2 regions of the Streptomyces sp. NPDC041122 genome follow, and region 2 is predicted to be linked to the other one. Evidence: riboswitches for the same ligand, from Rfam matches in the RefSeq annotation. Region 2 holds a riboswitch; the other holds the start of a gene.

Region 1 (14,519 bases), on a different contig from region 2:
CCCCCGCTCCACCGTGCCTGTCGAATGAGAGAGGCGACCCACCATGCCGCTGCATGTCCCCCCGGCTCCCGCGCCCGCCCTGCGCAGCGTCCTCGCGGCACTCGGTTCCCCCACGGCCGTACGCGAGGCCCGCACCCCGTCCCTGCGTGCCGCGCAGGGACCGACGAGTCCCGAACTCCCGCTGCCGGTCCACGTGTTGGACCGCATCACTCCCGAGGGGACGTCACCCACCCGGCTCTCCGGCTGGCGCTTCCTGATCCGCTGCGGCGAGCGCGCCGTCGCCGCGGCCGACACGATGCTCACACCGGACGGCTGGGCGTTCTCCCACTTCTTCGAGGGGCCCTACATCACCTCCACGGAGCGGTCGCTGCGGCACGCCGAAGCCATGCAGGTGCCCTATCAGCCCCGCCTGCTGTCGGTGCCGGAGCTCTATATGCTCACGCTCTGGCTGCACCGCGACTGCACGGACGACGGCGCCGAGGGGGCGCTGGCCGCCACCGACCTGCTCGTACCCCTGGCTCCCGCACCGCCCGGCATCGCGGCCCACCGTCCGCACCGCGTCGCCGAGCTGCTGCCGATGCTCAACCACCGCCTGGCCCCGGCACCCCTGCTGAGCTCGCCCGCCTGAGGTCGCCGGGCCGAGGTCGCCCGTACGTCCGCACGGTGCCCCGCCGCCCCGGCCGCGGGGCACCGTGCTGCCCACCCAGGTGGACTAGCCCACTCGGGTCACCCCGAACCACCCGAAGAGACACTGGAGTTGAGCTGAACCGTCCGCGCGGGTGATACGTCCTTAAGCAGTAGGAGCCGCTGCGGCGAAATCCCTGCGGATTGACGCGCGGAGGGCAACACTGGGACCGGACCGACTACAACGGGGGGCGGTTATGAACACCGCATCGAGCCACAGGACCGACGTCACAGCCATCTCATCGCAGCGAAAGAACCCTTCCATGTGCCAGCACCAACCACCGTGCCCGACAGCCGACTCCGCCGACCGGGAAGCCGCGCTCCTCATGGCGAGCCACCCGGAACAGGGCTGGAGCCTGCTGTGCAACGGCGTCCTGCTCTTCGAGGACACCGGTGAGCTGCTGCCGGACGGACAGATCATCGCCCCGCACCGACCGCTGGGCACCGACCGGATCATGACGGCGGCCTGACCACCGCCGGCAGATGGCACCACGGCAGGACCGCACCGCCGCACCACCGCACCGCCCGAAAGACGAGGGGCCGGCCCGGAGAAGAACTCCGAACCGGCCCCGCCGCATGCCCGCGTCACCCGGGCGCGGTGATCAGTCCTCGTACGCATCCAGCGGCGGGCAGGAGCAGACCAGGTTCCGGTCGCCGTACGCCTGGTCGATGCGGCGCACCGGCGGCCAGTACTTGTCCGGGGCGACGACGCCGGCCGGGAAGACGGCCTCCTCGCGGCTGTAGCCGTGCTCCCACGCACCGCTCAGCGCGGCGGCGGTGTGCGGGGCGTTCCGCAGCGGGTTGTCCTCGGCGCTCCACTCACCGGTGCCGACCTTCTCGATCTCCCGGCGGATGGCGATCATCGCGTCGCAGAACCGGTCGATCTCGCCCAGGTCCTCGCTCTCCGTCGGCTCGATCATCAGGGTTCCGGCGACCGGGAAGGACATGGTCGGCGCGTGGAAGCCGTAGTCGATGAGCCGCTTGGCGATGTCGTCGACACTGACGCCGGTCGCCTTGCTGAGCGGGCGCAGGTCGACGATGCACTCGTGCGCGACGAGACCGGCGGGGCCGGTGTAGAGCACCGGGTAGTGAGGCTCGAGGCGCTTGGCGATGTAGTTGGCGGAGAGCACCGCGACCTGGGTTGCGGTCTTCAGGCCCTCGCCGCCCATCAGGCGCACGTACGACCAGGAGATCGGCAGGATCCCGGCCGAGCCCCACGGCGCCGCGGAGATCGGGCCGACGCCGGTCTCGGGGCCGGCCGCGGGCTGCAGCGGGTGGTTCGGCAGGTACGGCGCGAGGTGCTCGCGCACGCCGACCGGGCCGACGCCGGGGCCGCCGCCGCCGTGCGGGATGCAGAAGGTCTTGTGCAGGTTCAGGTGCGAGACGTCGCCGCCGAAGTGACCCGGCTTGGCGAGGCCCACCAGGGCGTTCAGGTTGGCCCCGTCCACGTACACCTGGCCGCCGGCCTCGTGGACCTCGGCGCAGATGTCGGCGACGTGCTCCTCGAAGACGCCGTGCGTCGAGGGGTAGGTGATCATCAGCACCGACAGCTCGTCGCGGTGCTTCTCGATCTTGGCGCGCAGGTCCTCGACGTCGATCTCGCCGTCGTCGGCGGTCTTCACCACGACGACCTTCATGCCGGCCATGACGGCGCTCGCGGCGTTGGTGCCGTGCGCGGAGGAGGGGATGAGGCAGACGGTGCGCTGGTCGTCGCCGTTGGCCCGGTGGTACCCGCGGACGGCGAGGAGACCGGCCAGCTCCCCCTGCGAGCCGGCGTTGGGCTGCAGGGAGACCTTGTCGTACCCGGTGACCTCGGCGAGGCGCTCCTCCAGCTCGCGGATGAGCGTGAGGTAGCCCTGCGCCTGCTGGGCGGGAGCGAAGGGGTGCAGCTGGCCGAACTCGGGCCAGGTGACCGGCTCCATCTCGGTGGTCGCGTTGAGCTTCATGGTGCAGGAGCCCAGCGGGATCATGCCGCGGTCGAGCGCGTAGTCGCGGTCGGCGAGCCTGCGCAGGTAGCGCAGCATCGCGGTCTCGGAGCGGTTCTGGTGGAAGACGGGGTGGGTGAGGTAGTCGTCCGTGCGCAGCAGGCCCTCGGGCAGCGTGTCCGCGACCGTGGCGTCGAGCGCCTCGATGTCGGCCTCGACCCCGAAAGCGCCCCAGACGGCGGCGAGTTGGGCCCGCGTGGTGGTCTCGTCACAGGCGAGGGAGACGTGGTCGGCGTCGACCGGGCGGATGTTCACGCCGCCCTCGCGGGCGGCCGCGACGAGCTCCTCCGCGCGGCCCTCGGCGCGCACGGTCAGGGTGTCGAAGTAGGAGCCGTGCACGACCTCGACGCCGCCGGCCGTGAGCCCGGCCGCGAGCAGCGTCGCGTACCGGTGGGTGCGCCGGGCGATGGACTTCAGACCCTCGGGGCCGTGGTAGACGGCGTACATTCCGGCCATGACCGCGAGCAGCACCTGAGCGGTACAGATGTTGCTGGTGGCCTTCTCGCGGCGGATGTGCTGCTCACGGGTCTGCAGCGCGAGCCGGTAGGCCTTGTTGCCGTCGGCGTCGACGGAGACGCCGACGAGCCGCCCGGGAAGGCTGCGCGCGAACTTCTCGCGCACCGCCATGTAACCGGCGTGCGGGCCGCCGAAGCCCATCGGCACACCGAAGCGCTGCGTCGTGCCGACGGCGATGTCGGCGCCCAGCTCGCCGGGCGAGGTGAGCAGCGTCAGCGCGAGCAGGTCCGCGGCGACGGTGACGACGGCGCCGATCTCGTGCGCCTGGTCGATGAGCGGCTTGATGTCCCGTACGACGCCGGAGGCGCCCGGGTACTGCACGAGAACGCCGACGACGCCGCGCTCGGCGACCTCGGCGGGGATGCCGTCGCTCAGGTCGGCGACCACGATCTCGACGCCGGTGGGCTCGGCGCGGGTCCGGATGACGGCGATGGTCTGCGGCAGCGCGTCGGCGTCGACGACGAAGACGCCGTTCTTGACCTTGCCCATGCGCCGGGACAGGGCCATGGCCTCGGCGGCCGCGGTGCCCTCGTCGAGGAGCGAGGCCCCGGAGGTGGGCAGGCCGGTCAGCTCGGCGACCATCGTCTGGAAGTTGAGCAGCGCCTCCAGGCGGCCCTGCGAGATCTCCGGCTGGTACGGCGTGTACGCGGTGTACCAGGCGGGGTTCTCCATCACGTTCCGCAGGATGACCGGCGGCGTGAAGGTGCCGTAGTACCCGAGTCCGATCATGGAGTCGAGGACCTGGTTGCGGTCGGCCAGGGAGCGCAGCTCGGCCAGTACCTCGGCCTCGGTGCGCGCGCCGGGCAGGTTCAGCGCCTCGGCGTTCTTGATCACATCCGGCACCGCGGCGGCCGTCAGCTCGTCGAGCGAGCCGTACCCGACCTGGGCGAGCATCTTGGCCCGCGCTTCCGCATCGGGCCCGATGTGCCGCTGCTCGAAGGGGATGCCCTGCTCGAGCGCGGAGAGCGGGATGCGATTGGTGGCAGTCATTGCGGAGGCCTCCTGGTCTGCACGACCTGCGAGGGGTACCACGGCGCGGGTACCCGGACGGCCTCCCCCTCTGTCATCTCAACCTGAGAGCTTCACAGTCCCGTCGTGTCGACAGATCTGCTTTCACCGTCGGTGAGGAGGGGTTTCGAACGTGCCCGCCCGACGCCCGCCCTGCTTTCCAGAGTGACCTCGTCCGTGCGGTACTGGATGCCTGAGAGATTCCGGGGAGGATTTGCTCCTTCGGCGCCTCCGGGAACCGTGTTCCGGAGAGCTCTCCCGCACGGGGTCAGCAGCCGAACGTCAGCCTACCAGCGAGGCTCACGGCCGATCCCTCGAGTGGCCGCCCGCCCCGAAGTGCTCTTTCGTAGTGACTACGAACGAATAAGGATGAGTTACGCCCGGTTTCGACAACCCGCGACCATCTGGAGGGCCCGTGCAGACCGACATCGATCCGCGCAATCTGATCGGCCGCAAGGCGTTCGACCGGAACGGGACGAAGATCGGCACGATCGACGAGGTCTACCTCGACGACGCCACCGGAGCCCCGGAGTGGGCCGCCATACGCACCGGCCTGTTCAGCCGCGACGCGTTCGTGCCGCTGGAACCGAGCGAGCTGGGCGAGGACGGCACCGTACGGATCCCCTTCGACCGCGACCTGATCAAGGACGCCCCGGACTTCGGGGTGGGCCGCCACCTCTCCCCCGAGCAGGAACTCCAGCTCTACCACCACTACGGCCTGGACACGACACCACCGCGGACGCCTCCTCCACCCGACCAGAGCTTCGGCCGCATCGCGGGCACGGAACCCCCCTGACCCCGTCCGGCACCCGCCCTGCCCCTGTCCCCCGTGCCCCGTCCCGCGGCGGGCCTCAGCCCTCGCCCTGGTCCCCCACCTCCGCACGAGCGACACCGGAGGCGCTCTCGAGCCCGGCCCCAGACGGCTCCGCCCCAGTCACGCCCGGCAGCGGCACCGCTTCGACCAGCGGCAGCGGCTCGGCGGGCACCAGATCCGGATCGTCCGTCCGGAAGGTCTTCACCCGCCCCGGAGCCGAGTACGGCGTCTCGAAACGCACCGTGACCCGCCCGAGCCCGCTCCCCTGCACCCACCCGTGGCCGTACTCGCTGTGCCGTACATCGATCCCGGCCGCCCACCGCCGCTCGCCGAGCGTGACCGCCTCCTCGGGCAGGACATCGCCGGCCTTCTGCTCACCGGCCGTGCCGTCACCGCCTCCGCCGCCCTCGCCCCCAGGAGCGCCCTCCACGCCCCCCTGCGCCGCGCCGGCCGCCTCGGCCGACCCGACCGCGACGACCTCCGCCTCGGCCGCCAGAGCAGCCGCCTCGGCGGCCTGAGCCTGCGCCTGCGCGAAGAGGTCCTCCTGCGTGTAGTCGGCGAGGCCGGAGACGCCGACACCGAGCAGCCGCACACCCCCTGTGGTGTCCACGGACTCCAGCAGCCGCGCGGCGGCCTCCCGCACCACCCCCGGGTCGTCCGTGGGCCCGCGCAACGTCTCGGAGCGCGTCAGCGTCGAGAAGTCGAACCGCCGCACCTTGAGCACGATGGTCCGCCCCGAGTGCCCCGCCGCCCGCAGCCGCTCCACACACCGGTCGGCGAGCCGCGCGACCTCGCCCCGGATCCGCACCCGGTCGTGGATGTCCACGTCGTACGTGTCCTCGACGCTGACCGACTTGCTCTCCCGCTCGGCCACCACGGGCCGCTCGTCGAGCGCCAGCGCCATCGCGTACAGCGAGCCCCCGTGCGCCTTGCCCAGGAGCCGTACGAGCTCGTCCTCGCCGGCCTCCGCGAGCTCCTCGACCGTGATGATCCCGGCCCGCCGCAGATGGTCCCCGGTGGCCGGTCCCACGCCGGGCAGCGTGCGCACCGACATCGGCCCGAGCATGGCCCGCTCCGTCCCCGGCGCTATCAGCCGGAGCCCGTCCGGCTTGGCCTCCTCGGAGGCGATCTTGGCCAGCATCTTGGAGACGGCGAGCCCCACGGAGCCGGTCAGTCCGGTCACTTCCCTGATGTCCGCCCGCAGCTGCTCTCCGACGGCCCGGGCCGACTCCGCGTCGTCGGCGACACCACCCGCCTCCAGGTCGACGAAGGCCTCGTCCAGGCTGAGCGGCTCCACGAGCGGCGACAGCTTCCGCAACAGCCCCATCACCTGCTCGCTGACCTCGCGGTACAGCCCGAAGCGCGGCACGAGGTAGGCGGCGTTCGGCGCCAGCCGCCGGGCCTGCCCCATGGGCATCGCGGAGTGCACACCAAAACGACGCGCCTCGTAGGAGGCGGTCGCGACCACGCCTCGCGGCCCCAGACCGCCCACCACCACGGCTTTTCCGCGCAGACTCGGTTTCGCGGCCTGTTCCGCGGACGCGTAGAAGGCATCCATGTCCAGATGCAGAATCGTCGGCGCGCTTCTCACGTCTCTGATGCTGCCCTATGCCACTGACAACGCGACCGCGGACCGCTCCGGAGCCCGCCTAGACAGCCTTGTTGCGCCGTCTGGCCAGCTCGTCGGCCGGGTTGTGTCCGATGAGCGTCTCACCGGTGTCGACGCGCTCCCCGTGCAGCTGGGACAGCGCCGCCTCGACGTCGCGCCACACGACCCCCACGGCGATCCCGAAGACGCCCTGGCCGCCCTGGAGCAGTTCGTGGACCTCACCGGGCGACGTGCACTCGTAGACCGTCGCGCCGTCGCTCATCAGCGTCATCCGCTCCAGATCCTGGAACCCGCGCTCCCGCAGGTGCTGGACCGTCGTCCGGATGTTCTGCAGGGACACACCGGTGTCGAGGAACCGCTTCACGATCTTCAGGACGACCACGTCGCGGAAGCTGTAGAGCCGCTGGGTCCCCGAACCGCCCGCGGCCCGCACGCTCGGTTCGACCAGGCCCGTACGGGCCCAGTAGTCGAGCTGTCGATAGGTGATGCCCGCTGCCGCGCACGCGGTGGGCCCCCGGTAGCCGACCCGCTCGTGCCCGGACGCCGCGTCCCCGCTCCCCTGGACCGCCATGGGGCGACTCGGAGAGTGATCGGTCACGCCGCCGTGGAGCGGGTACGGCCCGCCCACCGCCGTACCGTCGCCGCTGCTTCTCACGCCGACCTCCCTCCTTGACCTGCCTCATCGACGGTAGGCAGTCGCCAGGGGCTCGTCAACGATCGCCACACTCGGCACGCCGAGTGATAATCACCCTGAGAGTGGTTTCCCGTGCCTCGTCGCGGGGAAAGGCTAGCCGAATGGTCCGACGCGGGCCGTCTTAAGCGGCTCACTGGCTGTTGGTGCCGAAGTCCTCGGGCGAGATCTGGTCGAGGAACTCGCGGAACTTCTCCACCTCGTCCTCCTGCTCGTCCGGAATCGCGATGCCGGCGTCGTCCAGCACACCGTCGCTGCCGAAGATCGGCGTGCCGGTGCGCAGCGCGAGCGCTATGGCGTCGGACGGCCGCGCGCTCACCTCGACACCGCTGGCGAAGACCAGCTCCGCGTAGAAGACCCCTTCCCGCAGGTCCGTGATGCGCACTTCGGAGAGCTCCTGGCCCACCGCTTCCAGCACGTCCTTGAACAGGTCGTGGGTCAGCGGCCGTGCGGGTGCCATGCCCTGCTGTGCGAAGGCGATGGCGGTCGCCTCACCTGGTCCGATCCAGATGGGAAGGTACCGGTCGCCTCCCACTTCACGCAGGAGCACGATCGGCTGGTTGGAGGGCATTTCGACCCGGACACCTACGACGTCGAGCTCGTTCACACAGCAACCCTAGGACGTGGCTGGCAGGTTTGGGTAGTCGGGCACCCGCCGAGTACCGGCCGGACGCACGCGTGGTCAGGGCAGTCTGATCCCGAGCGCCGTCTGCACGAGCGCCGAATGCAGCCTGCCGGTGAGCCCCGCCAGCTCTTTGGTACGGGCCTCGGCATGGGCTCTGGTCTGCGGATTTCGATGCCGCCGCAGCGGTGCGACCACTTGGTCGACGAGCCCGGCCTCGCGCTCGGCCGCGGCCTTCATGGCCCGCAGATGCCGCGGCTCGATACCGAACCGGCCGAGTTCCACGACGAGCGTGGCGACCGTGACGGCCTCCGCGTCGTACCCGCCGTCCGGCAGCGGGGCGACCAGGCCGTACGCCTCCCACTCGGTGAGCTGGACCTCGTCGATCTCGGCGGCGGCCAGCAGCTCGTCACGGCCCACCCGGGCCGCCGTGGGCCCCTCGGCGTCGTCCGGGCCCTGGGCGTCGCCACCGTCCCGCTGACGCCCCAGGGACGGCATGGGAGGCCGCTCGCCCCGCTCCAGCGCGTCGAGGTGCTCCCGGATGACCTTGAGCGGCAGATAGTGGTCACGCTGCATCCGCAGGACGTGCCCGAGCCGCTCGACGTCCGCCGGGGCGAACTTCCGGTACCCGGACGGCGTCCGCTGCGGCTCGATGAGCCCCTCGGACTCCAGGAACCGGATCTTGGAGATGGTGACCTCGGGAAACTCGTCCCGCAGTTGGTTCAACACGGTACCGATGCTCATCAGCCGACGGTCCGCGGCGGCGGTGCCGATGTCGGCACCGCCCCTCGGTGTTTGAAGCATGGACCTTCCCTGGGGGTGTGCCCCCCAGACCGTGTCTGGGGGTGGTTCAGATGGCCCGCTGGCTCGCGTAGAAGACCAGGCGGTACTTGCCGATCTGCACCTCGTCGCCGTTCGAGAGCGCGACGGAGTCGATGCGCTCACGGTTGACGTACGTGCCGTTGAGGCTGCCCACGTCGGCGACGGTGAACGAACCGTCCTGGAGGCGACGGAACTCCACGTGGCGACGCGACACCGTCACGTCGTCGAGGAAGATGTCGCTCTGCGGGTGACGCCCCGCCGTGGTCAGCTCGCCGTCGAGCAGGAAACGGCTGCCCGAGTTGGGTCCGCGGCGCACCACGAGCAGCGCGGAACCGAGCGGCAGAGCGTCGACGGCCGCCTGCGCCTCCGGGGAGAGCGCGGGAGTCGGGGTCTGCCCCGTCGTCTCGGCGTCGTAGGCCTCAAGGCCCGAGATGGAGATCGTCGAGGTCGTCTCGGACGGGCGCTCCGGCGAGGCTCCGGCGCGCAGCGGCGCACCGCAGTTGGAGCAGAACCGGCTCGCCTCGGCGTTGCGGTTCCCGCACCTCGTACACACCAGGGCCATGGACGGGTCCTCCTGCCGTGGCTGCCCCGCAGGGGCATTCGATGCGTACGGGCCGGGGGCGAACCCTCCACCCGTACCTGAGGTTGAAGGTTCCCCGAAACCTATGCGGCCGGGACCGGCAGGGTCAACAGACGACGCGCCCTGTGCGCCCGAAATGTCACCACCTGGCCCAGCGACCTGATCACGGAACATCGGGCGCTCCGCGCCCTGCTCCTCACCATCTCCGTGGCGCGGGGCGCGATGACGGGCAGTGGCCGGATTGCCGCTGTCCTCTCGCGCGCTCTTGCCGAACAACTTCGCAAACAACTTCACGGGCGATTCCCCTTGACCGAAACAGACCCGCCCGTGGGGCAGGACGAACCCTGATTGCACACACCGGCATTCATCGGTGAGCCAGACATCCTCACAACGTCTGTGGCCACCAAACAGTTTCCACCACGCACCACGCTTACGGTGCGCCGACCCCCCGCAACCTCATGCCCTCGCCTCGCGGCCCCCATGCGTCCGCCCCTCACTGGGAGGACGACCGAGCGTAGTCAGGCCGCTTCGCAGGTCGCAAGGCGTTCACGACGATCTTCTCCGAGCGTTCCACGGTCACCGTGGCCTGCTCCTTCTCCAGAGTCTGCACCACACCTCCCGGGATGTTCAGCGCAGGTTCGAGATCCTGCGGCTTGCCGATCACCTTGAAGAGGTACGGCTCGCTCACCTTGTGACCATCCACCCGTACGCCACCGCCGGTGGCGTCGGACAGATAGGTGTTGGCCACGACCCGTACGTCATTGATCTGGATCGCCTCGGCGCCGGCGGCGCGCAGCTCCTGAATGGCGTCGAGCAGCATGTCCGCCTTGACCGCCCCCCTCTTGTCCTCGATGGTCAGCGTGATGCCGGGCCCCTGGGCCGCCACCGTGCCGGCCAGGATGCCGAGTTGCCGTTCCCGCTCGACCGTCTGCTTGCGCGCCTCTTCGGCCTGGTCCGAGCTGTTCTCCAACCCGGTCCGCTGGTCCTCGAGGCGTCGCTTCTCTTCTTCCAGACGCTGAGTTCGGTCATCCAGTTCATCGAGGATGCGTACGAGATCTTCTTGTCGTGCGCCGCGCAGCGCGCTGCTGTCGCTGTTGGACCGCACCTGAATGGCCAGTCCGAGGCCCAGCACGAACAACAGCAGGGCGACGATGAGTTGGGGCCGGGTCACCCGCGGCGGCCACAGGCCCTGCCGCAGCCGCTGACGGCCGGTGAGCTGCGGCTTCGCCGCGGGCCCCGCGGACGCGGCGGGCGCGGCCGGTGGCCCGGGCACGCTCGGGATCTCCGCCGGGAGCTCCCTGCGCGGGTTGAGGTCGGGCCTGTCGTCGGAACTCATCGGCGTCACGCCCTGAAGACATGCCGGCGGATCGCGGCGGCGTTGGAGAAGATGCGGATGCCGAGGACGACCACGACACCGGTGGACAGCTGCGCCCCGACGCCGAGCTTGTCCCCGAGGAACACGATCAGCGCGGCCACCACCACGTTCGACAGGAACGACACGACGAACACCTTGTCGTCGAAGATGCCGTCGAGCATGGCCCGCAACCCGCCGAACACGGCGTCGAGGGCCGCGACCACGGCGATCGGGAGATACGGCTCGACCACCGCCGGAACCTCGGGCCGAACCAACAATCCGGCCACGACTCCCACGACGAGGCCCAGTACGGCGATCACGATGTGCCCTTTCCTGCCTTCGGCTCTGCTGTACGTACGGTGACGCTCGGCGCTGCCGGGAGCCTGAGCTCGTCCGACACGGAGATGCTGGTCCTGATGCCGAAATTCTCCTGCAGAGCGTGCAGGTACTGACCGTCGCGGCTGTTCTGGAACCGGGTGCTCAAGCGCTTCGCGTCCCCCACCGCGAGCACCGTATACGGCGGCACCAGCGGTCTGTTGTCGACCAGTATCGCGTCACCCGCGGCCCTGATCGCCGAAAGGGCGGTGAGACGCTGGTCGTTGATGGAGATGGCCTCGGCGCCGGACTCCCACAGGCCGTTGACGACGCGCTGCATGTCGCGGTCGCGTACCCGGCCGGTGTCGGAGAAACTCGCGCTCTCGCGCGGTCCGCCGCCACCCGGATCGGCCTGCTTCTTGTCGTCCACGACGAGCTTCACACCGGGCCCGTGGACTTCCGTGGCACCCGAAAGGAGACCCACCAACTCGCCCTGGCTCCCACCGTGCTTCTTCAGCGCGGCCTCCTGCCGCTCCCCGACGTCGTCGCGGAGCTTGTCCACGTCGTCCTCGAGCTGGTCGGCGCCCTCGGTGGCCGATTCGACGCGGTCGATGAGCTCCTCGCGCTCCTTGGCCACCACCGGGGCCTCTATACGCGCCTGCGCAGCTCCCACGGTGACCACCAGCGCGGCCAGCACCAGACCGGCCGCGAGGCCGAGTTTGGCCCGCAGCGGGCGAGGAACACCACTGTCCCCTCGGGCCTTCTTGCGGGCCGCCGCCTCCGCGTATCCCTCGTCGAGACTGTGGTCCATGACGGTGGTGAGCAGCGACATGGAGGCGTCCGGGCGCCGAGGGCGCGAGGGGGTGCTCCGAACGGGGGGCTGCTGCGGCATGCCGCACATCGTCGCACGTCGCGACGGCTACCTCCGAATGGCCCCACCGGCGAGCCGGGCGGCACCTGTTGTGGGCGCCGCCCGGCTCCGCGACGGGTCAGCGACCCGCGCTGTCCACCACCGTGGACCACTCGTCCAACAGCGCCTGCGCGGACGCGTCGTCGGGCCCCTCGGCCCACAGATGGGTGACGGCCTCCGCGGGGTCCGGCAGCACCAAGACCCAGCGCCCGTCGGCCTCCACGACCCGCACACCGTCGGTGGTGTCCACGGACCGGTCACCGGCGGCCTCCACGACGCGCCGCATCACAAGACCCTTCACGGCCCACGGAGTCGCCAGGTCACGCTTCAGCACGTGCGCCCGCGGGATCCGCGCGTCGATCTGGCTCAGGGTGAGCTGAGTCCGCGCCACGAGCCCGACGAGCCGCACAAAAGCGGCGGTCGCGTCGAAGACACCACTGAACTCGGGGACGATGAACCCGCCCCGCCCGTCCCCGCCGAAGATCGTCGAGTCCTCGCGACCGACCCTGGTCAGGTCGTCCGGCGACGTGGTCGTCCAGTCCACCTGGGTGCCGTGGTACGCCGCGACCTGCTCGGCGATGCGCGTCGTCGTCACCGGCAGCGCCACCCGCCCGCTGCGCCGCTCCGCCGCGACCAGGTCGAGCATGACCAGCAGCGCCCGGTCGTCCTCGACGATCCGCCCCTTCTCGTCCACGAGCGAAAGACGCTCGCCGACCGGGTCGAACCGCACACCGAAGGCGGCCCTGGCCGACGCCACGATCTCCCCCAGCCGCACCAGCCCGGCCCTGCGGGTGTCCGCGGTCTCGGTGGGCCGCGACTCGTCGAGCCCCGGGTTGATGGTCAGCGCGTCCACCCCGAGCTTCCCGAGAAGGCTCGGCAGTACGAGGCCGGCGCTTCCGTTGGACGCGTCGACGACGACCTTGAGACCCGACTCCGCGACGCCGGTGGTGTCGACGTTGCGCAGCAGAGAGCCCGTGTACGAGTCGAAGACGCTGGACGGGAAGTGCAGGTCGCCGATCTCGCCCGGGAAGGCCCGCCGGTATTCCTGACGCGCGTACACCCGGTCCAGCTTCCGCTGGCTGCCCTGCGACAGGTCGGCGCCCTGCCCGTCGAAGAACATGATGTCGACGGAGTCGGGCACTCCGGGCGTCGTCCGGATCATGATCCCGCCGGCGCTGCCTCGCGCGGTCTGCTGCCGCGCGACCGGCAGCGGCACGTTCTCCAGGTCCCGTACGTCGATGGCGCTGGCCTGCAGCGCCGAGATCACCGCCCGCTTCAGGGCCCGCGCACCACGGGAGTGGTCACGCGCGGTGGTGACGGTGGAACCCTTCTTCAGGGTCGTCGCGTACGCGCCCGCCAGGCGCACGGCGAGCTCGGGCGTGATCTCCACGTTCAGGATTCCGGACACGCCGCGCGCCCCGAAGAGGTGCGCCTGGCCTCGGGATTCCCAGATGACGGAGGTGTTGACGAACGCGCCGGCCTCGACCGTCTTGAACGGATAGACCCTGACGTTCCCCTGGACGATCGATTCTTCACCGACCAGGCACTCGTCACCGATGACCGCGCCGTCCTCGATGCGGGCGGCGCGCATGATGTCGGTGTTCTTGCCTACGACGCAGCCCCGCAGATTGCTGTGCTGCCCGATGTAGACGTTGTCGTGCACGACCGCCTTGTGCAGGAACGCGCCCTCCTTGACGACGACGTTCGAGCCGATGACGGTGTGCTCACGGATCTCGGCGTTCGCCTCGACCTTGGCGTAGTCACCGACGTACAGCGGCCCGCGCAGCACAGCGTCGGGGTGTACTTCCGCCCCTTCGGCGACCCACACGCCGGGCGAGATCTCGAAGCCGTCGAGCTCGACGTCGACCTTGCCCTCCAGCACGTCGGCCTGCGCCTTGACGTAGCTCTCGTGCGTGCCGACGTCCTCCCAGTAGCCCTCGGCGATATAGCCGTAGACGGGCTTGCCTTCCTTCATGAGCTGCGGGAAGACGTCACCGGACCAGTCGACGGGAACGTCGGCATCGACGTAGTCGAACACCTCGGGCTCCATCACATAGATGCCCGTGTTCACCGTGTCGGAGAAGACCTGCCCCCAGGTCGGCTTCTCGAGGAAGCGCTCGACCTTTCCTTCTTCGTCGACGATGGTGATGCCGAATTCCAGCGGATTCGGGACGCGCGTCAGACAGACGGTGACGAGCGCACCCTTTTCCTTGTGGAAGGCGATCAGCTCGGAGAGGTCGAAGTCGGTGAGAGCGTCACCGGAGATCACGAGGAACGCGTCGTCCTTCAGCGCTTCCTCGGCGTTCTTCACGCTGCCGGCGGTGCCGAGCGGTTTCTCCTCGTTGGCATAGGTGAGCTCCATCCCGAGCTCTTCGCCGTCGCCGAAGTAGTTCTTGACGAGCGATGCCAAGAACTGCACTGTCACTACGGTCTCGGTGAGCCCATGCCTCTTCAGCAGACGCAGCACATGCTCCATGATCGGCCGGTTGGCCACAGGAAGGAGCGGCTTGGGCATGCTCGAGGTCATGGGGCGAAGGCGCGTGCCCTCACCACCGGCCATCACGACGGCCTTCATGTCGGAAACGTCCTCCTCAATAGAGACGACCTAG
Region 2 (14,519 bases):
TCGAGCAGGCGGAGCCGACCTCGCCCTGGCAGCCGACCTCGGCGCCGGAGATCGAGGCGTTCTCCTTGAAGAGCATGCCGATGGCGCCGGCCGCGAGCAGGAAGCGGACCACGCCCTCCTCGTCGGCGCCCGGGACGAAGTTCATGTAGTAGTGCAGGACCGCGGGGATGATGCCCGCGGCGCCGTTCGTCGGGGCGGTCACGACGCGGCCGCCCGCGGCGTTCTCCTCGTTCACGGCCATCGCGTAGAGGGTGATCCACTCCATCGCGCGGGCCTGCGGGTCGCCCTCGGCGCGCAGCTGGCGGGCGGAGTTGGCGGCGCGGCGGCGGACCTTCAGGCCGCCGGGCAGGATGCCCTCGCGGGACATGCCGCGGGACACGCAGGCCTGCATCACGCGCCAGATGTCCAGGAGCCCCTCGCGGATCTCCTCCTCCGTGCGCCAGGCCTTCTCGTTCTCCAGCATCAGCGCGGAGATGGACAGGCCGGTCTCCTCGGCGCGGCGCAGCAGCTCGTCGCCGGTGCGGAAGGGGTGCTTGAGGACGGTGTCGTCCGGCACGATCGGGTTGGCGCCCTCGACGGCGTCCTCGTCGACCACGAAGCCGCCGCCCACGGAGTAGTACGTCTTCTCCAGGACGAGGGCGCCCTCACGGTCGTACGCGAAGATCGTCATGCCGTTGGCGTGGTACGGCAGGGCCTTGCGGCGGTGCAGGACCAGGTCCTCGTCGAAGTCGAAGTCGATCTCGTGCACGCCGAGCAGGTTGATGCGGCCGCTGCTCTTGATCTCGTCCACGCGGTCGTCGGCGCTCTCCACGTTCACCGTGCGCGGCGACTCGCCCTCCAGGCCGAGCAGGACGGCCTTGGGGGTGCCGTGGCCGTGGCCGGTCGCGCCGAGCGAGCCGTACAGCTCGGCCCGTATCGCGGCGGTGTGGGCCATGAGGCCCTCGTTCTTGAGGCGCCCGGCGAACATCCGGGCGGCGCGCATCGGACCGACCGTGTGGGAGCTGGACGGGCCGATGCCGATCGAGAACAGGTCGAAGACCGAGATGGCCACGGGAAACTCCAAGGGTGGTTGGTAGACGCCGTTGTCTGCCGGGGTGGAGCAGAAGTACAAGGCGGTGCGGAACTGCGGGACCACGAGCGGGTCACGTGGTGCGGGGCACCCCGCTCACTGTCCAGTGTGCGGGGTGCCCCGACGTTTCGTACGTACGAACAAAAGCGTACGAACAAAAGGGTACGAAACTCAGCCCAGGCCGGGGTACAGCGGGTGCTTGTCGGCCAGTGCGGTGACGCGGGCCTTCAGGGCGTCCGCGTCGAAGCCCGGCTTGAGGGCCTCGGCGATGATGTCGGCGACCTCCCGGAAGTCCTCCTCCTGGAAGCCGCGCGTCGCGAGCGCCGGCGTGCCGATCCGCAGGCCCGAGGTGACCATCGGGGGGCGCGGGTCGTTCGGGACGGCGTTGCGGTTGACCGTGATGCCGACCTCGTGGAGGCGGTCCTCGGCCTGCTGGCCGTCGAGCTCGGAGTCGCGCAGGTCGACCAGGACCAGGTGCACGTCCGTGCCGCCGGAGGCCACGCCGACGCCGGCGGCCTTGGCGTCGTCCTGCACCAGGCGCTCGGCCAGGATGCGGGCGCCGTCCAGGGTGCGCTGCTGGCGCTCCTTGAAGTCGTCCGATGCGGCGACCTTGAAGGAGACGGCCTTGGCGGCGATCACGTGCTCCAGCGGGCCGCCCTGGAAGCCGGGGAAGACCGCGGAGTTCAGCTTCTTCGCGAACTCCTTGTCGCGGGCGAGGATGATGCCGCCGCGCGGGCCGCCGAGCGTCTTGTGCGTGGTGGAGGTGACCACGTCGGCGTACGGCACCGGGTTGGGGTGCAGTCCGGCGGCGACGAGCCCGGCGAAGTGCGCCATGTCGACCCACAGCTTGGCGCCGACCTCGTCGGCGATGCGGCGGAACTCGGCGAAGTCCAGCTGACGCGGGTAGGCGGACCAGCCCGCGATGATCACCTTCGGGCTGTTCTCCTTGGCCAGGCGCTCGACCTCGGCCATGTCGACCAGGCCGGCCTCGTCCACGTGGTAGGCGACCACGTTGAACTGCTTGCCGGAGAAGTTCAGGCGCATGCCGTGGGTGAGGTGCCCGCCGTGCGCGAGGTCCAGGCCGAGGATCGTGTCGCCGGGCTGGGCGATGGCGAACAGGGCGGCCTGGTTGGCGGAGGCGCCGGAGTGCGGCTGGACGTTGGCGTACTCGGCGCCGAACAGGTCCTTGACCCGCTCGATCGCGAGTCGCTCGGTCACGTCGACGTGCTCACAGCCGCCGTAGTAACGGCGGCCGGGGTAGCCCTCGGCGTACTTGTTGGTGAGGACGGTGCCCTGGGCCTCCATGACGGCGACCGGAGCGAAGTTCTCCGAGGCGATCATTTCCAGGGTGGACTGCTGGCGGTGGAGCTCGGCGTCGACGGCGGCGGCGACGTCCGGGTCCAGCTCGTGGAGGGGGGTGTTGAGAAGCGACATCACGCGATCCCTAACGGTGTGGGTCAGCCGGCGGCGAAGGCGGTGTACTCATCGGCGGAGAGCAGGTCGCCCGGCTCGTCCGTGATGCGCACCTTGAACAGCCAACCGCCCTCGAACGGGGCGGAGTTGACCAGCGAGGGGTCGTCGACCACGTCCTGGTTGGCGGCGACGACCTCGCCGTTCACCGGGGAGTAGAGGTCGCTGACCGACTTGGTCGACTCCAGCTCACCGCAGGTCTCGCCCGCGGTCACCGTGTCGCCGACCTCCGGAAGCTGCACGAAGACGACGTCACCGAGCGCGTTCGCGGCGTGCTCCGTGATGCCGATCGTCGACACGCCCTCCTCGGCGGCCGACAGCCACTCGTGCTCCTTGCTGTAACGCAGCTGCTGGGGGTTGCTCATGACCTGAATTCTCCTGTACGCGGGTGGGTGCTGCGGAACGGGGACGGTGTGCGGGGGGTCACGTACGGCACCGGGTGCCGTACCGCCCCCCGGGGCATCACTTCTGGCGCTTGTAGAACGGCAGGGCCACGACCTCGTACGGCTCGTGGGTGCCGCGGATGTCCACGCCGACGCCCTGGGTGCCCGGGGCGGCGTGCTCGGCGTCGACGTACGCCATGGCGATCGGCTTGCCCAGCGTCGGGGACGGGGCGCCCGAGGTGACCTCGCCGATCACCTTGCCGTCGGCGACCACCGGGAAACCGGCGCGCGGCACCCGGCGGCCCTCGGCGACCAGGCCGACGAGCTTGCGCGGCGGCGCGGTCTCGGCGCGCTCGGCGGCGGCCGCGAGGGCGGCGCGGCCCACGAAGTCCCCGGCGTTCTCGCTCTGCCAGGTCTTCTCGAACTTCACGACCCGGCCGAGGCCCGCGTCGAACGGCGTCAGGCCGGCGGTCAGCTCATGCCCGTACAGCGGCATGCCCGCCTCCAGGCGCAGCGTGTCGCGGCAGGAGAGGCCGGCCGGGACCAGGCCGGCCGGCGTGCCCGCCTCCAGCAGCGCGCCCCACAGCTTCTCCGCGTCGCCGGGGGAGACGAAGAGCTCGAAGCCGTCCTCGCCGGTGTAGCCGGTGCGGGCGATCAGCGCGGGCACACCCGCGACGGTGCCCGGCAGGCCCGCGTAGTACTTCAGACCGTCCAGGTCGGCGTCGGTGAGCTGCTTCAGGATGCCGGAGGACTCCGGGCCCTGGACGGCGAGCAGCGCGTACGCGTCCCGGTCGTCGCGGACCTCGGCGTCGAAGCCGTCGGCGCGGGCGGTCAGCGCGTCGAGCACGACCTGCGCGTTGGAGGCGTTGGCGACCACCATGTACTCGGTCTCGCCGAGGCGGTAGACGATCAGGTCGTCCAGGATGCCGCCGTCCTCGGCGACGATCATGGTGTAGCGGGCGCGGCCGACGCCGACCGAGCCGATGTTGCCGACCAGCGCGAAGTTCAGGAAGTCGACGGCCTCGGCGCCGGTGACGGTGATCTCGCCCATGTGGGAGAGGTCGAAGAGACCGGCCTTGGTGCGTACGGCGTTGTGCTCGTCGCGCTCGCTGGCGTACCGCAGCGGCATGTCCCAGCCCGCGAAGTCGGTCATGGTCGCGCCGAGCGTCCGATGCACGGCGTCGAGGGCGGTCAGACGGGGGGCAGTGCTCATGAAGGGAACTCCCAGGGCATGACGGGCGAGGTCGATCCTCCCCATCTGTCATCGGAACCTGAGAGGTTCGCCGGGAGCGTCCCGCGATGCGGGACGCACGGCTTGCACCTTGGGTGGGACCGCCGGGGCGGCCCGCTTTTCAGATGTGCCTCGCCCGCGCGGTACGGGGCCTGAGAGATTCAAGGGAGGGACTTGCTCCTTCGGCGCCCCGGGCGGCACAGCGTCTGCTGGTCCCGGAGACTCTCCCGCGCGGATTCAAACGGCCGGTATGGAGTTGGCGGGCACATCATTGCACGCGACCCTGTCCGGGGGGACCCGTGACCGGCCGCGGATCGCGCGGCCCGAGCACGGTTGTGCCGCATTACCTTCTCTTTACACTTGACGGGGAAGCAGTACGTGACCGCTATGGGGAGGCCGATCACGGTGCGCAGCAGGACAGGTGTCTTCGCCACGACCACGGGGGTGGCGCTGCCCAAGCAGGTCGCCGCCCCGGCCTCCGAGAGCTGCGGCCCGCTTCCCGTGGCCGTCGTCCGCGACCTGCGCCGGCGCTCCGGCCACAGCCCGCACCGCCTCACCTTCGGCGCGGGCGACCTGGTCGTCGTCTCCGGGCTGCCCGGCGGGGGCAAGTCGACCCTCATGCGGCAGGCCGTCACCGGCCCCCGCGTCGACTCCCAGGACACCCGCGACCGCTGGGCCGGCCGCATGCCGCGCCTGCTCCCGTACGTGCTCTACCGCCCCCTGGTCCGCCTCGCGCACTACGCCGGGCTGCGCCGCACCCTGCGCTCCGGGGCGAGCGTCGTGGTGCACGACTGCGGCACCCAGCCGTGGGTGCGCCGCTGGCTCGCCCGCGAGGCGGTCCGGCGCGGCGCCGCCCTGCACCTGCTGTTGCTCGACGTGCCGGTGGACACCGCGCTCGCGGGCCAGCGCGAGCGCGGCCGCGGCGTCTCCCGGTACGCCTTCGCACGCCACCGCAGGACGGTCGGCCGGCTCCTCGGCGCCGCCGAGCGCGGCGACCTGCCGCGCGGCTGCGGCTCCGCGGTGCTCCTGGACCGGGCGGCGGCCCAGGTCCTGCGGGGGATCGCCTTCGACGGCCGACCCGCCCGGCGTTAGGGTTCGAGCCGCAGGCAGAGCGGTCGCGAGCAGGGGTTGGACAGATGGACTTTCCGGCGCAGGCATACGCCCATCCGTACGCGGGATGGCCGGGCAACGAACTGGAGGAGGTCCTCGCGGCCTCCCTCGGCGCCGCGGAATCGGCGGGCGGCCGGATCGTGGAGGTCCTTGGCCGCAGCCAGATATGGATCCCGCTGCCGTACGGCGGCGGCCCCGACAGCGGCACCCTCGACCTGCCGACCCTGGAGATCGACGGCCAGGCGTACGTCCCGGTCTTCACCTCCGAGCAGCAGTTCCGCCAGGCGCTCGGCGCCGCCGCCGACCGCATGGGCCGCACGGTGGCGCCCGCCGTGGAGTTCGCCCGCGGCCTGCCCCCGCAGCTGGGCATCGCGCTGAACCCCGACGGCACCGTCGGCGCCCCGCTGCCGCCGGCCGCCGTCGCCGAGCTCTGCAGGACCGGCCGCTCCGCACTGGACGGACCCGCCACCGGCGGCCGCGTGCGGCTCTACGAGCCGGACTGGCAGGAGGAGCCGGTGGACTTCCTGGCCGCCGCGGGCCGCGAGTTCGAGGCGAGCGGGGTCGTGCTCACCGCCCGCCGCTGCCTGGCGAACGTCGAGACCGACGACCCGACGCTCTTCGTCGGCGTCGAACTCGCCACCTGGGAGGGCAACGCCCGCGACCTGCCCATGGAGGCGCTCGGCCGCGCCCTCGGACAGGTCCCCCTCCCGTGGGCGGTGAACCTCGTGCTGCTCGACGTGGCGCAGGACCCGGTGGGGGACTGGCTGCGGGCCCGGGTGCGGCCCTTCTACCGGCGCGCCGGCTGAGGCCGGGCGGCGCGCCGGGAGCGGCGGGCCGGGGCCGGGGGCCCCGTACGACGGGACCCGAGGTGTCGTACGTCAAGTCCGCGCCGGGATCGCCGCTTAAGCTGGTTCCATGACCCGGTCGGGGCGCATCCGTGCCCGGACGGCGGGGTTCTCGGTCAGTTGTCGGGCAGTCGGGTGCGAAGCGAAGGGGCGGTTACGGGTGAGTGCGTCGGGCACGGCCGCGGACGATGGGGCCTCCCCTGCTCGAGCGGAGTCGCGGGCTCCGGGGAAGGTCGAGCAGCTGCTGCACCAGGTGACCCCGGGGCGCTACGACGCCTACGAGGCGCTGCTTCGCGCCCTCGCCGCCGACCAGGTGTGGATGCTGCTCTGGCACGGCCAGGCCGGATCCCCCGACGCCCAGTACGGGAACATGGAGGTCGAAGGCCTCGGCTACGCCCCCTGTGTGACCTCCGCCCAGGAGCTCTCCGCCAGTGGCTGGAACCGCAGTTACGAGGTGGTGCGCGGCACCGACATCGCCCGCACCCTCTACCCCGACCACTACGGCCTCTGGCTCAATCCGCACGCGCCGGGCGGCGGTGTCGGCATCCCGTGGCTGGATCTGCGCCGTATCGCCACCGGCCTCGACCTGCTGCCCGCGGGACCCCTCCGGCTCACCGAACCGAGCATCGAGATCCCGCAGTTCTACGCGCTCCTGACGCAGAACGCGCACCGCACCCCGGTGGTCCGCTCGCTGCGCCGCGCCTGGGTGCAGCCCGCGCTCGGGGCGCCGTATCTGGCCATCGGCCTCGACGTGTACGACACCTCTCCGCCGTCCGTCGACGCCGTGCGGACGATGATGCAGCAGTCCATCCCCGCCGTCCCCGAGGGCCTGCCGGTCTCGACGGTCGCGATGTCCGACGAGGACGACCCGGTCACGATGTGGCTCCGCGCCAACGCCCGCCCCTTCTACGACCGCGAGGCACAGCCCGCACCGGCGCCGGCCGGCGGTTACGGCTACCCGGCGCAGTACTAGCGCCACCGGCCGGCGGCCGTCGGCGTCGCTGAGCAGCGCCGACGGCCGCGATGTCCGTTGTAGTGCTGGTGGGGCCCTATGGGTGGGCGTGACGGCTTGCGCCCCAACTGCCCCGTGTTCGCCCCTCGTTCACTGGCGTCCGGATAACGGAACACCTCGATCAGCATCACGGTTGCGCATCCTTTCCCCGTCAAGTCTGGTAACAGATCGCGACGTGGATGAAGACTCCCGCTCCAAGGGGCCTTCGCCCCCATGTGTACGACGGACTGATCACGTCGCTACAGCGGCAAGTGCGGGCCGGTCACCACCGGTTGAGAGGGGTCCCTGCCACGATGACGGCACCATTGCATGACACACCTGCGGACGCGGATCCGACCGAGGACGTCGCCCCCGCAGTTGATGCAGGGGTGAAGAAGGTCGAGGGGCGGTCCCTCAAGCAGATCGCCTGGAACCGCCTGAAGCGGGACAAGGTCGCCCTGGCCGGCGGCATCACGGTGCTGGTCCTGGTGCTCGTCGCCGTCTTCGCGCCTCTGATCGTGAGCCTGCTTGGCCACCCGCCCAACGACTTCCACCAGGACAAGCTGGACGAGCTGACCGGTCTGCCCACCGGCTCGCTCGGCGGCGTGAGCGGCGACTTCCTCTTCGGCGTCGAGCCCAACAAGGGCCGCGACGTCTTCAGCCGCATCGTCTACGGTGCGCGGATCTCGCTCCTGGTGGCCTTCCTCGCGGCCATCGTCGCGGTCGCCCTCGGCACCCTCTTCGGGATCATCGCCGGCTACTTCGGCGGCTGGGTCGACGCGCTGATCAGCCGCGTGATGGACGTGCTGCTCTCGTTCCCGCAGCTGCTCTTCATCATCTCCCTCGTCTCCGTCCTCCCCGACGACCTGCTCGGTCTGGAGGGGACCAGCGTCCGCGTCGCGATCCTCGTGATGGTCATCGGCTTCTTCGGCTGGCCGTACGTCGGCCGCATCGTCCGCGGCCAGACCCTCTCGCTCCGTGAGCGCGAGTACGTGGAGGCGGCCCGCAGCCTCGGCGGCGGCAAGCGCCACATCCTCTTCCGCGAACTGCTGCCCAACCTGGTCGCGCCCATCACCGTCTACGCGACGCTGATGATCCCGACCAACATCCTCACGGAGGCAGCCCTCAGCTTCCTCGGCGCCGGCGTCAAGCCGCCGACGGCCTCCTGGGGCGGCATGCTGCGCGACGCGCTCAAGACGTACGAGCACGACCCGATGTTCATGGTCTTCCCGGGCGTCACGATCTTCATCACCGTGCTGGCCTTCAACCTCTTCGGCGACGGGCTGCGTGACGCGCTCGACCCGAAGGGGACGCGCTAGAAGGTCCCAATTGGCTTGCCCCTGCCGCATGTCAGGTGGCTTTAACCATGGTTCTCCGGCAGCACTAGGCCAGGGACCGCGATCTCGGAGGTTACGAGAAAATGCCCACAGGTTCCACGAAACGACGGCTCACCAGCGGTGCGGCCCTCGTCGTCGCGGCGCTGGTGACCACCACGGCGTGCGGCGGCGGTGACGGTGGCGACAGCGACTCGAAGGGTGCCGGCTACAACGCGGCGCTGAACAAGATCGCCAACCCTTCCAAGAAGAAGGGGGGCACGCTGAAGATGGTCGGCAAGCAGGACCTCGACTCCGCCGACCCCCAGCGTGCCTACTACGGCATGACGTGGGACTTCATGCGCTTCTACACCCGGCAGCTGGTGACCTACGACACCAAGCCGGGCAAGGCGGGCACGAAGCTGGTCCCGGACCTCGCCACCTCCACCGCGAAGATCTCCGACGACGGCAAGACCTACACGTACAAGCTGCGTGATGGCCTGACCTGGGAGGACGGCTCCAAGCTGACCTCCAAGGACATCAAGTACGGCATCGAGCGCACCTGGGCGACGGACACCATCACCGGTGGTCCGGGCTACATCCGCCAGACGCTCGACCCCAAGGGCAAGTACAAGGGCCCCTACAAGGACAAGGGCGGCCTCGACGCGATCGAGACCCCCGACGACCAGACGATCATCTTCAAACTGCCCAAGCGCAACGGCGACTTCGAGCAGTTCCTGGCCATGCCCACCGGCTCGCCGGTGAAGGAGGCCAAGGACACCAAGGCCAAGTACACCCAGCGACCGTTCTCCTCGGGCCCGTACAAGTTCAAGGAGTACAAGTCCAACAAGAAGATCGTGCTGGTCCGCAACGACAAGTGGAAGAAGTCCTCGGACCCGATCCGCGCGGCCCTGCCCGACGTCATCGACGTGACGATCTCCGCCAACCAGGAGGAGAACGACAAGAAGCTGATGGAGGGTGACTTCGACGTCGACATCAACGGCACGGGCATGACCCAGTCCGGCCGTGTCAGCGCCGTCACCGACCACCGCGGCAACGTCGACAACATGCACACGTCCTTCGTGCGCTACGTCGCGCTGATCCACAACGCCAAGCCGTTCGACAACGCGCACTGCCGCAAGGCCGTGTTCTACGCGACCGACTTCGCGAGCCTGCAGCAGACCCGCGGCGGCAAGGTCGCGGCCGGTGACATCGCCAACAGCACCTTCCCCGTGGCGATCCCGGGCTACAGCAAGTACGACCCGTACGGCGTCCTCGCGCGCAAGGGCAAGCCGGACGCCGCCAAGGCCAAGGACGAGCTGAAGCAGTGCGGCAAGCCCGGCGGCTTCACCACCAAGCTCACCGCCCGCAGCAACAACCCGGGTGAGGTCGACGCGGCCGAGGCGCTGCAGGAGGCGCTGAAGAAGGTCAACATCAACGTCCAGGTCGACTCCCTCGACGGTGCCGACACCTCCAGCATCACCGGCTCGCCGTCCGTCGTGAAGAAGCGCGGCTACGGCATGACGATGAGCGGCTGGGGCCCGGACTTCCCGTCCGGCCAGGGCTACGCGCAGCCGCTGTTCGACAGCCGCTTCCTGAACCCGACCGGCAACTACAACGAGTCGCAGATCAAGGACAAGAAGGTCGACGCCCTCTTCGACGAGGCCATCTCGAAGACCGACCCGGCCGAGGCCGGCGAGGTCTACAAGAAGCTCGACAAGAAGATCCTCGACCAGGCCGACTGGATGCCCTTCCTCTACGAGAAGAACATCACCTGGCGCGGGTCGCGGCTGACCAACGCCTACATGTCCGACGGCTACAACGGCCGTTACGACTACGCCTCGCTCGGCGTCAAGAAGTAACACCCGCCCGGGCAACCGCAGTTGATCGTTCCACCGCCGCCGCATCCCGCCAGTCCGAAGGGCAGGTGATGGCCCCGGGCGGTGGCCGGAGCTCCTCACAAGGGGGCTCCGGCCACCGCCGGGCCGCGCACAGTGCTTGCTTATCTCATCCGGCGCCTGATCGCCGTAATCATCATGGTGCTGGTCGTACTGCTCGCGACCTTCACCGTCTTCTTCATGCTGCCCAAGTGGGCGGGACAGGACATCGCCGTCCTCTTCGCCGGCAAGGCCACCGGAGCCGAGCAGATCGAAGGCATCCGGACCAAACTGGGTCTCGACGACCCGCTGCTCGTCCAGTTCTGGGAGTTCATCAAGGGCATCCCGATGGGCCGGGACTACGTCAACGGCAGTGACGTCACGCACTGCCCGGCGCCCTGCTTCGGCTACTCCTTCCGCACCGAGGCGCCCGTCTGGGAGACCCTCAAGGACGCGCTGCCCGTCACCGGCGCGCTCGCCGCGGGCGCCTGCGTCCTGTGGCTCGCCGCGGGTGTCGCCACCGGTGTCGTCTCCGCGCTCAAGCGGGGCTCCATCTGGGACCGCTCCGCGATGACCGTCGCCCTCGGCGGCGTCTCGCTCCCCGTCTTCTTCACCGGCATGATCGCGATGGGCATCTTCGTCCACAACCTCGGCTGGGTGAAGATCGCGGACAGCCTCAGTACCGACGACTCGGCGGGGGTCTGGCTCCAGACGCTGATCCTGCCGTGGATCGTGCTCGCCTTCCTCAACGCCGCGATGTACGCCCGCCTCACCCGCGCCACCATGCTGGAGGTGCTCGGCGAGGACTACATCCGCACCGCCCGGGCCAAGGGGCTCGGCGAGGCCACCGTCATCCGCAGGCACGCGCTGCGCTCCGCGATGACGCCGATCCTCACCGTCTTCGGACTCGACCTCGGCGTGCTGATGGGCGGCGCCGTGCTCACCGAGTCCACGTTCAACCTGCCGGGGCTCGGCCTCGAAGCGGTCAGGGCCATCAGCAGCAAGGACCTGCCCGTGATTCTCGGCGTGACCCTGTGCGCGGCGCTCGCGATCGCCGTGGCCAACCTCGTCGTCGACCTTATGTACGCCGTCATCGACCCGCGAGTGAGGCTGGGATGACCGAACTGTCCAAGAGCGGAGCCGCGGTGGGCGAGCCCGTCGCCGACACGGCCGCTCCCTCCGCCTTCCTCGAGGTGCGCGACCTCAAGGTGCACTTCCCGACCGACGACGGCGTGGTCAAGTCCGTCGACGGGCTCAGCTTCCAGCTGGAGAAGGGCAAGACCCTCGGCATCGTGGGCGAGTCCGGCTCCGGCAAGTCGGTGACCTCGCTCGGCATCCTCGGCCTGCACACCGCCGGCCAGTACGGCGCCCGCAAGGCGCGGATCTCCGGCGAGATCTGGCTGGACGGCAAGGAGCTGCTCGGCGCCCCCGCGGACGAGGTGCGCAAGCTGCGCGGGCGCGAGATGGCGATGATCTTCCAGGATCCGCTCTCCGCGCTGCACCCGTACTACTCCATCGGCAAGCAGATCACCGAGGCGTACCGGGTCCACAACGACGTCGACAAGAAGACCGCCCGCCGGCGCGCCATCGAGATGCTCGACCGCGTGGGCATCCCGCAGCCGGACAAGCGGGTGGACTCCTACCCGCACGAGTTCTCCGGCGGCATGCGCCAGCGCGCGATGATCGCCATGGCGCTGGTGAACAACCCCGAGCTGCTCATCGCGGACGAGCCGACCACCGCCCTGGACGTGACCGTCCAGGCGCAGATCCTCGACCTCATCCGGGATCTGCAGAAGGAGTTCGGCTCCGCCGTCATCATGATCACGCACGACCTGGGCGTCGTCGCCGAGATGGCCGACGAGCTCCTGGTCATGTACGGCGGCCGGTGCGTCGAGCGCGGCACCGCGGAGCGGGTCTTCTACGAGCCCCAGCACCCCTACACCTGGGGCCTGCTGGGCTCGATGCCGCGCATCGACCGCGAGGAGACCGAACGGCTCATCCCGGTCAAGGGCTCCCCGCCCAGCCTGATCAACCTGCCGAGCGGCTGCGCCTTCAACCCGCGCTGCCCCTACGCGGACATCCCCAAGGACCAGATCACCCGGCGCGAGCGTCCGGAGCTGCGGCTCGTGGCCGAGGGGCACTACTCGGCCTGCCACATGTCGCAGGACGAGCGCACCCGGATCTGGACCGAAGAGATTGCGCCGAAGCTGTGAACGATGACGTGAAGGGCCAGGAGATGACGATCCCGGCGCAGACGAAGAGCTCGCCCGAGCCGCTGCTCAAGGTCGACGGCCTGGTGAAGCACTTCCCCATCAAGAAGGGGCTGCTCCAGCGCCAGGTGGCGGCCGTGCAGGCGGTCGACGGGCTCTCCTTCGACGTACGCCCCGGTGAGACGCTCGGCGTGGTCGGCGAGTCCGGCTGCGGCAAGTCGACGATGGGCCGGCTGATCACCCGGCTGCTCGAACCGACCGGCGGCCGCGTGGAGTTCGAGGGCACGGACATCACGCATCTGAACACCGGGCGGATGCGTCCGCTGCGCCGCGACGTCCAGATGATCTTCCAGGACCCGTACTCGTCGCTGAACCCCCGGCACACCATCGGCACCATCGTCGGCGCGCCCTTCCAGCTCCAGGGCGTCAAGCCCGAGGGCGGCGTGAAGAAGACCGTGCAGGAGATGCTGGAGCGCGTCGGGCTCAACCCTGAGCACTACAACCGCTATCCGCACGAGTTCTCCGGCGGCCAGCGCCAGCGCATCGGCATCGCGCGGGCGCTCGCCCTGCGGCCCAAGCTGGTCGTGGCGGACGAGCCGGTCTCCGCGCTCGACGTGTCCATCCAGGCCCAGGTGGTCAACCTCCTGGACGACCTGCAGGACGAGCTCGGCCTCACGTACGTGATCATCGCGCACGACCTGTCGGTCATCCGGCACGTCTCGGACCGCATCGCGGTGATGTACCTCGGCAAGATCGTGGAGCTGGCGGACCGCAAGGACCTCTACTCCACGCCGATGCACCCGTACACCAAGGCGCTGCTCTCCGCGGTGCCGGTGCCCGACCCCAGGCGGCGCGGCGTCAAGAGCGACCGCATCCTGCTCCGCGGCGACGTCCCCTCGCCGATCGACCCGCCCACCGGCTGCCGTTTCCACACGCGGTGCTGGAAGGCGACGGAGATCTGCCGGACGAAGGAGCCGCCGCTGACCGCGCTCGCCACCGGGCACCAGGTGGCCTGCCACCACCCGGAGAACGCCGCGGACCAGGCGCCCGAGGACACCGAGTTGCTCTCGGCCGCCAAGGAGGCGATCGAGGTGGTGACGGTGGCGCCGAAGTCGGCGGAGGGGCCCGCGAAGGCGGAGTCCGCGAAGGCGGAGCCCGCGAAGGCGGAGCCCGCCGTCACGAAGACCGAGGCTCCCGGGGCCGACGCCGCGAAGGACGAGGGCCAGAAGTCGACTGAGTCATAGGGCAAGTTGACCCGGGCGAAGTACGCGCCCCAGGTCATGTACATGCCCCAGCGGGAGAGTGCAGAGTCTGCGTGTCCGTCGCCACGGCCACGGACACCCCATCGGAACGCGTTCGAAGGGAAGACTCATGGCACTCTCCCGTTCGGCACGTCTGGGCGCGCTCGCCACCGCGGCGCTCTCGTTCTGTCTGATCGCCGCCGCCCCCGCGCCCCACCCCGGCGCCGACGGCATCGGCGACCCGTACTTCCCGCAGCTCGGCAACGGCGGCTTCGACGTACGCCATTACGGTCTCGACGTCGCGTACGACCCCGGCACCGACCGCCTCGACGGCCGCACCACGATCACCGCGCGCGCCACCGAGGACCTGTCCTCCTTCGACCTGGACCTGCAGAAGCTGACGGTCACCCGGATCGAAGTGGACGGCAGACGCGCCCGGTTCAGCCGCGCGGGCGACGAGATCCGCATCACGCCGCGCGAGGCCCTGCGCAAGAACAGGACCTTCACGGTGACGGTCACCTACGGCGGCGTACCCGAACCGCTCACCGGCCCCATCGTCTTCGGCTCCGACTACGGCTGGATGAAGACGGCCGACGGCGTCTTCGTCGCCTGCGAGCCCAACGCCGCGTCCACCTGGTTCCCGTCCAGCGACCACCCCTCCGACAAGGCCGCCTTCGACATCCGCATCACGGCGCCCAAGGGCCTCACCTCGGTCTCCAACGGCCGCCTGGTGGGCACCTACGGCAAGGGCGGGCAGCGTGTCGCGCACTGGCGCTCGA

The links. A riboswitch is a leader RNA that binds a small molecule or an ion and turns the genes downstream of it on or off. The one in region 2 is predicted to bind glycine.
Region 1: another riboswitch for glycine. It lies ahead of gcvP (aminomethyl-transferring glycine dehydrogenase); the one in region 2 lies ahead of gcvT (glycine cleavage system aminomethyltransferase GcvT).

Annotation. Positions count from the first base shown of each region.
Region 1 is NZ_JBVIYQ010000006.1:929-15,447, reverse strand. It holds gene ACZ6B8_RS21500 (hypothetical protein) at 44-628, shown strand; gene ACZ6B8_RS21495 (DUF5999 family protein) at 948-1,154, shown strand; gene gcvP (aminomethyl-transferring glycine dehydrogenase) at 1,287-4,175, opposite strand; glycine riboswitch at 4,364-4,464, opposite strand; gene ACZ6B8_RS21485 (PRC-barrel domain-containing protein) at 4,609-4,989, shown strand; gene ACZ6B8_RS21480 (DNA polymerase IV) at 5,045-6,598, opposite strand; gene ACZ6B8_RS21475 (MerR family transcriptional regulator) at 6,657-7,271, opposite strand; gene ACZ6B8_RS21470 (bifunctional nuclease family protein) at 7,441-7,914, opposite strand; gene ftsR (transcriptional regulator FtsR) at 7,990-8,733, opposite strand; gene ACZ6B8_RS21460 (FHA domain-containing protein) at 8,780-9,742, opposite strand; gene ACZ6B8_RS21455 (DUF881 domain-containing protein) at 9,825-10,667, opposite strand; gene ACZ6B8_RS21450 (small basic family protein) at 10,673-11,005, opposite strand; gene ACZ6B8_RS21445 (DUF881 domain-containing protein) at 11,002-11,901, opposite strand; gene ACZ6B8_RS21440 (sugar phosphate nucleotidyltransferase) at 11,990-14,485, opposite strand.
Region 2 is NZ_JBVIYQ010000011.1:46,090-60,608, forward strand. It holds gene ACZ6B8_RS33245 (L-serine ammonia-lyase) at 1-1,051, opposite strand, end outside; gene glyA (serine hydroxymethyltransferase) at 1,241-2,503, opposite strand; gene gcvH (glycine cleavage system protein GcvH) at 2,527-2,904, opposite strand; gene gcvT (glycine cleavage system aminomethyltransferase GcvT) at 3,002-4,135, opposite strand; glycine riboswitch at 4,171-4,284, opposite strand; glycine riboswitch at 4,285-4,393, opposite strand; gene ACZ6B8_RS33265 (AAA family ATPase) at 4,553-5,245, shown strand; gene ACZ6B8_RS33270 (enhanced serine sensitivity protein SseB) at 5,290-6,069, shown strand; gene ACZ6B8_RS33275 (enhanced serine sensitivity protein SseB C-terminal domain-containing protein) at 6,269-7,081, shown strand; gene ACZ6B8_RS33280 (ABC transporter permease) at 7,414-8,418, shown strand; gene ACZ6B8_RS33285 (ABC transporter substrate-binding protein) at 8,520-10,274, shown strand; gene ACZ6B8_RS33290 (ABC transporter permease) at 10,407-11,408, shown strand; gene ACZ6B8_RS33295 (ABC transporter ATP-binding protein) at 11,405-12,502, shown strand; gene ACZ6B8_RS33300 (dipeptide ABC transporter ATP-binding protein) at 12,526-13,743, shown strand; gene ACZ6B8_RS33305 (M1 family metallopeptidase) at 13,871-14,519, shown strand, end outside.